Regions from separate parts of the Ruania alba genome, predicted to be linked through region 3. Evidence: predicted binding sites of a transcription regulator. Region 3 holds the regulator's gene; each other region holds the start of a gene.
The links. Region 3 encodes LexA, which represses DNA repair genes until DNA is damaged. Its sites were predicted from a motif close to TCGAACANNTGTTCGA; they were not measured.
Positions count from the first base shown of each region.

Region 1: the regulator LexA is predicted to act here: its motif matches at 1,065-1,080, upstream of BLU77_RS15015 (HNH endonuclease signature motif containing protein).
Region 2: the regulator LexA is predicted to act here: its motif matches at 1,883-1,898, upstream of BLU77_RS07485 (HNH endonuclease signature motif containing protein).

Region 1 is NZ_FNTX01000002.1:991,902-995,177, reverse strand. It holds gene BLU77_RS15025 (Na+/H+ antiporter NhaC family protein) at 1-155, shown strand, start outside; gene BLU77_RS15020 (YciI family protein) at 166-507, opposite strand; gene BLU77_RS15015 (HNH endonuclease signature motif containing protein) at 1,133-2,689, shown strand; gene BLU77_RS15010 (LLM class F420-dependent oxidoreductase) at 3,121-3,276, shown strand, end outside.
Region 2 is NZ_FNTX01000001.1:1,623,833-1,627,108, reverse strand. It holds gene BLU77_RS07495 (carbohydrate ABC transporter permease) at 1-797, opposite strand, end outside; gene BLU77_RS07490 (carbohydrate ABC transporter permease) at 794-1,735, opposite strand; gene BLU77_RS07485 (HNH endonuclease signature motif containing protein) at 2,007-3,276, shown strand, end outside.
Region 3 is NZ_FNTX01000001.1:972,114-975,389, forward strand. It holds partial or broken gene BLU77_RS23035 (hypothetical protein) at 1-55, shown strand, start outside; gene BLU77_RS23040 (ATP-dependent DNA helicase) at 1,282-1,839, shown strand; gene lexA (transcriptional repressor LexA) at 1,865-2,488, opposite strand; gene BLU77_RS22530 (LysM peptidoglycan-binding domain-containing protein) at 2,786-3,241, shown strand.

The DNA of each region.
Region 1 (3,276 bases), on a different contig from region 3:
AGCTCTCCACCGTGCAGATCTTCGGCGCCGCCTGGTACCCGCTCGCGCTGACTGTGGTGCTGATCGTGGCCGTGGTCACCGGTTGGGGGCGCCGCTTCGAAGGGCCCGACGGCGTGGCGGTGCGTGAGCGTGTCGAGGCACCAGTGCCTGCCTGACGACGAGCCGTCAGCTCGCCGGATCGTCCCCGAACTGCCTGAGCACTTGCGGGCAGCGGCAGGCGACCGCCAACTTGGCCGCCCATTCGAGCGCCGCCTCACGGGAGGGCAGCTCGAGCACGGTGTAGCCGCCGTTCGGCGCCGTGTGCCCTGGGTACGTTCCCTCGGTGACGCTGCCGTCACCGGCGACGAGAACCGGGGGGATGCCCTCGTCGATCCCACCACCGAAGACGTAGACGCCGGCCGCCTTGGCCTCTTCGATGACGGCATGAGAGTCGTCGACCACGGCCTGGAAGTCGCCCTCCGGGATCACCATGGCCTCACTGGGGAACGAGATCAGGTACTTCGACATGCATGGGCTCCTCTGTTCGGGCGCCACTGGTCGGCCCCTCTTTGGGCCTCCACGGACATGGCTCTCGGCACTGCTCGTGGCGCTTGGTTGAGTATGGCTCCGGTGCCTGAGGGGTGGTCAAGGCACGAGGGGTAGTCGAGGCACGAGGAGCGCTCGGGCGGTCAAGAGGACCATGCACGCGAGAATGATCGACCAGCAGGTCCCCGTCGGAGGGAGGTCGCCGAGCATTCGCCCTGCCGGCTCACCGACTCCATCGCCAGCGCGTGCTGGTGTTCGACTCGGGGGCCGCCGCTGAGACTCGACGTGGGCCGAGAGGTTGCGCCCAAGGCCGGTAGCTGGAGATCGGTGTTCGACCAGACGTCACGAACGCCGAACCACGAACCACGAACCACGCACCACGCACCACGCACCACGAACATCCGATGCAGGTTGCCCACAGGACGGCACCCGATACGTGCTCTCGAAGGCCCCTGTCCACAAGTGCATACCCGATGCACCTTCATCCACAGGCAGAGTCGGACTTTTCGTTGCAATACCAACGATTACCCTTGACCGGGGCGAACAACAGTTCTAGACTGTGAGGCAGGAAACAGGGCCGGATTCGGGGGACCGTGAGGAGGCGGGGATGAGCACCACCACCCACCTGGGCACCACCCCGGCCGAGGCTGTCCGGGACCTGCTGAGCGAACACCTGACCGAGACCGATGCGCCCGGGAAGTTGGCCGTGATCACCGCCCTGCTCGATGACGTGCTCGAGACGGACCTGCACGACCTGCCCTCCGCGGTGCTGCCCGACATGGTCGGTGAGTTGGAGCAGGCGCGACGCCGGTTGGACGCGTTGACCACCGCCACCGTCAGTGCGGTCGAAGCCGATGGGACGTGGGCTGTGTCGGGGGCACGCACGATGGCGTCCTGGTGGGCCAACGCCACTGGGACTCATGGTGGGAAGGCACGTGGCCAGGTGCACCTGTCCCGCACCCTGCGTGACCACCTGCCCGCCACCACCATGGCTCTTCGTGCCGGGGTGATCAGTGGCGACCATGCGGCTGCGTTGGCTAGGCACGCGACCACCACACCCATCCTGCGGGAACGGTTGAGTCACCCCGACGTGGGTGAGGACTTCCTCGTGGCTCAGGCGCGGGTGTTGGATGCGGACTCCTTCACGAAACTGGTGAAAACCTGGGCGGTGCGGGCTGACCCGGAGGCGGCGGAGCGGAACTGGCGTGAGGACTCCGCCAAAGAGCACCTCTTCGTCTCGGCCACCACCGCAGGACGCCGCGTGGACGGGTGGCTCGATGACACCAACGGTCACATCGTGGAGCAAGCCTTCGCCGCCGTCACCGGGGTGCCGGCTGCTGATGATGAACGCACCCCGTCCCAGCGCAACGCCCACGCCCTGGTCACCCTCGCCCAGCACGTCCTCGACAGTGGCCAATTCCAACCCACAGCCCGGGTCCGCCCCCACCTGCTCGTCCACGTCCCCGCCGACACCCTGCACCGCCTGACCACCACACCCACCCCCATCAGTGATCACCGGCGCCCCCGCTGCACCTGCACAAACAGGAGCCCACTCGGGACCACCCCCGCACTGCCCGGACTCGGTACGCCATCCGGCCCGGCCGAAGGCCCGGGGCATGCGCCCGGATGCCCGGGCGACCCGTCCGCACCCGTGATCAGCTCAACCATCGACCACGAACACCTGGTCGGCGCAGAACCCGCGACCCTGGCTGATGGCACCCCGATCAGCCCCACCGAACTCGCCCACCTGACCTGTGATGCCGAGTTCACCCGCATCATCCTCAACCCCGACAGCCAACCCCTGGATGTCGGCCGGGCACAACGGCTACACACCGCCGCCCAGACCAAAGCGATCTGGGCCCGCGACCAGCACTGCCAGCACCCCGGCTGCACCGCACCACCCGGGTTGGGCGAGATCCACCACAGCATCTGGTGGTCCCGCGGCGGCCACACCAACACCCACCAAGGCATCCTGCTCTGTTGGTTCCACCATCGCCTGGTCCACCAGCGCGATATCACCATCACCCGACACCACGACCACTGGCACTTCACCACACCCAGCGGCCACCCCATCAACTACCACCACCCACCACCCTGCGAACAACCAGCCTTCCCACCCGAGGAACCAGCACCACCGGGACCACCAGTCATCCCACGGGAATAAGCCACCCCACAGGACTAGCCGGGCTGAGTACGAGCACGCCGGGTGAACGCCAGCTACCCGACCATCGAGGCCGACCGGACGTGCGCCACTGCACATCCGCACGCCAGCACGCCAGCACGCCAGCACGCCAGCAGGATTGGCGTACCCGCACGCCCCATAGGACTGGCATACCCGCACACGGGGAGTGCGCCGCCGCCGAGCAAACTCTGCGAAGCGGCATTGGCCGACGTACTCGCACGTGGGGGTGCGCACACGCCATCCCCACACAGCCGAGGTGCGTGCGCCGTGACGAGATGTACGCGGGACGAGGCAGACGCGCTCCGGTTGCCGAGCGCTGCCACCTCGAGCACCGAGCACCGAGCACCGAGCACCGAGCACCGAGCACCGAGCACCGAGCACCGAGCACCGAGCACCGAGTGCGAGGATGAAGGATGCGCTTCGGATTCCACACGGGTTATTGGTCGGCCGGTCCCCCGGCAGGTGCCGCTGGGGCGGTGCGAGCCGCCGATGAGCTCGGCCTGGACTCGGTCTGGACAGCCGAGTCGTACGGGTCGGACGCCTTCACCCCGCTCGCCTGGTGGGGGTCG
Region 2 (3,276 bases), 650 kb from region 3:
GCCACGATGTGCCGGTTGGCGACCGCGGCCATGAGGATGAGGGGGATGGCGGCGATGGTGCCTGCGGCAGCGAGCTCGCCCCAGGTGACGGCGTACGGCTGGAGCAGCTCGGCGATCCCCACCGTGACCGGTGAGGTGGATCCACCGGTGGTGAGCGTGAGGCCCATCATGAACTCGTTCCAAGCGAGGATCCCGACGAAGATCGCGGTAGCGGCCAGACCAGGGCGGACGACCGGGAGCATGATCGAGACGAAGGTGCGAAGCTCGGTGGCGCCGTCCATCAGACCCGCCTCACGCAGTTCCTCGGGCACTCCGGAGAAGTAGCTGGAGAGCATCAGTGCCGCGAACGGCAGGTTGAGGAAGGCGTTCACCAGGATCAGGCCGGTGATCGTGCCGAGCAGGCCCAGCTGGGAGAGCAGCACGTACAGGCCGGGGATGAGGGTCATCGGTGGGATCAACGGGATGAAACCGGCGATCACGAGGGCAGGGATCGTGATCCAGCGGGGCGGGTGCAGCCGGCTCAGTGCATATCCAGTGACCGCGCCGATCACGATGCACAGCAGGACCGCTCCGGCCACGATCTGCACACTGTTCGCGACCTGGGTGATGAACGCATTGTCGTCGAAGAGGGTGGTGAAGTTGCCGATCCAGAAGTCGAGCTGCCAGTCGGGGGAGACGATGGCGCGGTTTGGCAGGAACGCGAGCACCAGGGTCCAGGCGACCGGGATCAGGGTGAGGATGAGGATGATCGCTAGGGCGATCTCCACCCCGAGCGAGCGAGTTCGGGTGGTGGTCATCGCTGCACCGCCTTCCGGACGAGGAGAACCAGGGCGAGGACCAGGGCGGTGATGGCGACGGTGAAGAGGCTGAATGCGGCCGCTTCGCCCAGGTCGAGGTTGTCGAAGAAGAGAGTCTTGATGTGTTGGGAGACGAGTGTGGTGGCGCCGTTGGGGCCACCTCGCGTCATCAGGTACATCTCGTCGAAGGCCTTGACGCCCATGATGATGCGGACCAGGATCACGGCGCCGATCGCCGAGCTCATCGAGGGGACGATGATGTGGCGGATCACTTGCGGCTCGCGGGCACCATCGACGCGCGCGGCCTCGAGCACGCTGGCGTCGATGCCTTTCAGGGCCGTGTATAGGAACAGGAACACCACGGGTGTCCAGTGCCAGATGTCCACCACGATGACGGCGGCCATGGCAGTTGGTCCGTCACCGAGCCACCCCTGTTCGGACAGCCCGATCGTGCGCAGGAACTTGTTCAGCCCACCGGCGGTCGGGCTGAGGATGAGCAGCCACATCAGGCTCACCACCACCGGTGCGATGACGGCGGGCCAGATGAGGACGTTGCGGGCCAGCGGGAGGAGGGTGACGGCGCGATCGACGAGCAGGGCGAGGATGAAGCCCAGGACCAGGGTGCCGATCACCGTCGCCGCCACGAAGACGACCGTGTTGGTCAGGGCTTGAATGGAGGCGGCGTCTGCGAGGACGTCGCGCAGGTTCGTCAGGCCGGTCCATTCCCATTCGAACCGGCCGCTGCGGATCTGCACGTCGGACCCTGCCATGCGTGCGACCTGCAGCAGCGGATAGACGGCGAAGACGAGGCCGAAGAGGAGGAACGGTACGAGGGCGAGTAGCCGGAACAGGCTGCGGTTCGTGTGCGGCTTTCGCTGTGGCGGCCTTGTCCCGACCTGGGACGGGTCACGGGTGGGTGATTCAGTCGTCGTGCTCACTACCCAACCTCTCTGTTGTGGAGGAGTGCGTCTTCGTCGACGGTAGAGAGGGCGGCAGTGATCTGTCCAACGCGTACTTCGGAACACCAACATCCGTATGGCGGATAGGCGGCGAGCGATGGGACGGCGGGCGGTGCATTGCGAGTATCGAACACGCGTTCTTTGTCGGTGGGCGGCGGGAGGGTCGGGGCAGTGGTTGATCCGGGCCCAGCGGAGAGCTTGTGGCAGTCGAACGGATGTGCTATTATTGATAGTGAGGGAGGGGTTCTTGATGACGCTGACGACAATCTCGCGGGGGAGGGTGTTGGCGCGTGTCGAGGCTCTGGTGGCCGAGGCTCGTGAGTTGGCGTCGATTGATCTGGTGGACGAGGTCGAGTCGGCAGAGTTGCCACGGCTGATCAATGCGGTGGAAGAGCTCGGCCGGGTGCAGCAGGCGGTGTCGGTGAGCGCCGCGCGGGCGATGGAGGCCGACGGCGGATGGGCACTTTCTGGTGCGCGCACGTTCGCTTCGTGGTGGGCGATGCGGACGGGGCATCATCAGGTGGCGGCACGGGGTGAGGTGAAGACAGCGCGTGACGTGCGTGATCATCTGCCTGGTGCGGGTGTGGCGTTGGCTGCGGGGGAGATCAGTGGTGATCATCTGCAGGCGCTCTCGCGTCACGCGACGCGCACTCAGCGACTACGGGATCGGTTGCGTGATGAGGACATGGGGGAGGAGTTCCTGCTGACTCACGCGCGGGCGATGGATGCGACCAGTTTTGTGAAGGTGGTCAAGGCGTGGGCGGTGGCGGCTGATCCTGAGGCCGCGGATCGGGACTGGGTGGAGGACTCGACTGCCGAGCACATGTTCCTGTCGAAGACGATGGGTGGGTGGGCGTTCCGCGGATGGTTGGGGGACGCTAGCGGCGCCGCATTGGACGAGATGCTGACGGCGCGAATGGGGGTGCCGGCGGCGGGGGATGACCGGCTGCCTTCGCAGCGTCGGGCGGCGGCGTTGCTGGATGTGGCCCGGCAGATGTTGGACTCGGGGGAGTTGTCGCCGGGCGCGAGGGTGCGTCCGCATGTGGCGGTGACGGTGTCTTTGGAGACGATGGAGCGGTTGATCGAGTCCAGTGATCCTGCCCGGCAGGGGCTGGCGCCGGTGCCGAGCCTGCAGCCGGGGCCGTGTCGCGGTGGTTCAGGAGGGTCCGGCGCGACCGGTGGGCCCGGTGGTGTGCAGGGCGTGCTGGACGGAGTGTGCGGGACCGACGGCGAGGCGAACGCGGAGGATCCGCTCGAAGGTGTCGTGATCAGTACCGCGATCGATCCTGAGGTGATGCGCGGGGCGGAGCCGGCCACGTTGGCGGATGAGACGCCGATCGCGCCGGCCCTGTTGGCGCGGTTGGCGTGCGAGGGGGAGTTCCACCGGGTGATCTTCGGCCCGGAGTCCGAGGTACTGGATGCTGGCAGGACGAGGCGGCTGTTCTCCTCCGCGCAGGCACGTGCCGTGATCGCCCGAGATCGGCATTGTCAGTATCCGGGCTGCCACGCCCCGCCGGGTC
Region 3 (3,276 bases):
GACCGGTACCGGAAAGTCGCTCGCGTACCTGGTACCCACCCTCATGCACGCCGTCAACCGGGGGCAACGAGCGATCGTCTCCACCGCCACGCTGGCGCTGCAGCGTCAGGTGATCGGGCATGACCTCCCACTGGTGGCCGACATCCTCGCCGAGCGCCTGCCCCGACCACCGGAAGTAGCCCTCCTCAAGGGATGGCACAACTACGTGTGCAAGCACAAGCTCGCCGGTGGGTACCCGCCCGACGACGAAGGTGCGCTGTTCTCGGCGAGCGAGGCTGCGCCGTCGGCGGCTGAGGAGCACCCGGGCGAGCAGGCCGAGGACGCCTCCCTCGGCGCCCAGGTGGTGCGGCTGCGGGAATGGGCCGAAGAGACCGACACCGGGGACAGGGACGACCTCGTGCCCGGCGTGAGCGACCGCGCGTGGCGGCAGGTCTCGATCACCTCGATGGAATGCCTCGGCCAGAAGTGCCCGCTGCTCGCCGAGTGCTTCCCCGAGCACGCACGTGCCACCGCCCGCGAGGCGGACCTCGTGGTGACCAATCACGCCATGCTCGGTATCGCCGCCTCCGGCTCGCCGAAGGTGCTGCCCGAGCACGAGATCCTCCTGGTGGACGAGGCGCACGAGCTCTCCGACCGAGTCACGGCGCAGGCCACGGTGGAGCTGTCCGCGGCCGTGGTGGAACGCACCGCCCGGATCGCGCGACGCCACGGTGGCGTGCAGCTCGCGCCCTTGGACGACGCGGCTGCCGAGCTGCGCACGTTGCTCATGCAGGTCCCCGAGGGACGGCTGCGGATGGGACTGCCCGAGGAGCTGACTGCCGCCGTGCGCACCATCGCCGATGCCACGCGCGAGGGGATGAGCGCGATGAAGGGCGAGACCAAGCCCGGGGGAGACGCCGGCGGGGTCAACATGGCCAAGAGCGCGCTCCTGGTGCTCTTCGAAGTGGCCGACCGGCTGCTCTCGGACCGGGTGCGGGAGAACGTCGACGTGCTCTGGTGCGAACGCGGCCGGCGACCGGGTGAGGGATCTCGGTTGATGGTGGCGCCCCTGAACGTGGCCGGGCCCATCACCGGCGAACTGCTCGCCGGACGGTCGGCCGTGCTCACTTCGGCCACCCTGGCGCTCGGCGGGACGTTCGATGCCACGGCGGGCGCACTGGGCCTGGCTGCAGGCACCTACCGCTCGGAGATCGTCTCCTCCCCGTTCGACTACGGACGGCAGGGGATCCTCTACGTGGCCAAGCACCTCCCGCCCCCGGGCGGGACGGGACCGACGAGCGCGTGCTGGACGAGATCGCCGAACTGGTCACCGCCTCCGGCGGCGGCGCGCTGGGGCTGTTCTCCTCACGCCGCGGTGCGCAGGCGGCAGCGGAAGCCATGCGGGAGCGGCTGGACACCCCGATCCTGCTGCAGGGGGAGGACGTGCTGCCGACGCTGGTGCGTGAGTTCGCGGCCGACCCGGCAGCGTCCCTGTTCGGCACCCTCTCCCTGTGGCAGGGCGTGGATGTACCGGGTCAGTCGTGCCGGCTGGTGCTGATCGACCGGATCCCGTTCCCGCGCCCCGACGACCCGATCAAGGCGGCCCGCACCGAGGTGGTCGGCAAGTCGGGCGGGAACGGCTTCATGGCGATCTCGGCCACCCACGCCGCCCTGCTCCTCGCCCAGGGCGCCGGACGCCTCATCCGGTCCACCACCGACCGAGGGGTGGTGGCCGTGCTGGACCCACGGCTGCGCACGGCCCGCTACGGAACCTTCCTGGCCGCGAGCCTGCCGCCCCTGTGGCCGACCACCGACACACACGTGGTGCGCGCCGCCCTCACCCGTCTCGCCGAAAGCTGAATCGGGCCGGGAGTGGACCGAAGACTCAGAGCGAGCGAAGCACGCTCACGACCCGGCCGAGAATCTCCGCGTCGGTCCCGTCGATCGGTGAGTAGGCGTCATTGGCGGGGAGCAACCAGAGGGCGTCGGTCGTGCGCTTGAAGGTCTTCACCGTGGCCTCACCGTCGATCATCGCCGCCACGATCTCGCCGTTCTCGGCCACCGCCTGCTGCCGGACCACCACCCAGTCGCCGTCACAGATTGCCGCATCGATCATCGAGTCACCGACGACCTTGAGCAGGAAGAGCTCACCCTCGCCGACGAGCTGCCGGGGGAGCGGGAAGACATCCTCGACCGCCTGCTCGGCCAGGATCGGTCCACCGGCGGCAATGCGGCCCACCACCGGCACGTAGGTGGCTGAGACGTCGCTCTGCTCACCGTCGTGCATGGTGAAGGTCCCAGGTTTGGCGGTCGCCTCCTGAGAGTCGTCCGGGTTGATGATCTCGATCGCTCGGGTCGAGACCGGGTCGCGGCGCAGGTACCCCTTCTGCTCGAGGATGTTCAGCTGGTACTTCACCGAGGACGGGCTCGCGAGACCCACGGCGGCCCCGATCTCGCGCATCGTCGGTGGGTACCCCTTCTTGTCGAGGCTCTGCTTGATCGACTTCATGATCAGGCGCTGGCGCGGGCTGAGCCCGTCCGGGCCGGGACGGTCCTTCGGATCGGTCGACTTCGCGCGGCTCACGGTGTCCTCCAAGGGGCCTCGGGCGTTGATATGACGCCAATGTCAGTGGTCGGTGATGTGCTCTGGCGTAGTGGTTCTCCCAGCCTAGAGGGGAGGGCCGCCACGTCAAAACATCTGTTCGACCAGCGTGTCGACATTGTCGCACATGCGTGCTACCTTCGAAACAGGTGTTCGACGAACGAGTGTTCTAGACCCGCATGACCGACCGAGAGGAGAGCTCAGATGAGCGCCTTGGCCCTTCCTGTTCCAGAGTTCCGTCCGAGCCCGGTGCGTCGCCGCCACCTCGTGGCGGTCCCGGACGTCACTCCTCAGCCGCTGTCCGTCCCCCGTGCGCCGGAGGCTCCTCTCGCTCCTGTCCGTCCCACCAGTGACCTGTCCGAGGCGGCCCCGTTGCGCCTCACGATGCGTGGCCGGGCCGTCCTCTCGGTGCTGGCACTCCTGGGTGCGGTGCTGGTGGGCTCGTTGGTCGGCCTCGCCTTCCCTGCGAACGAGGCGCCGCCGGCGGAGGTCGGGGTTGTCACCGTGGGGGCCGGGGAGAGTCTGTGGGTGATTGCCAGCGAGGTCGCGGAGCCCGGGCAGGACGTGCGCGTGGTCGTCGATCAGATCATGACGCTGAACGGACTTTCGGGCGCGACCGTGCACACCGGGCAGCAGCTCACCGTGCCGGCTGAAGGGTGATCGGCCCCGCGCCTCTGGTGACTGACCATCGGACG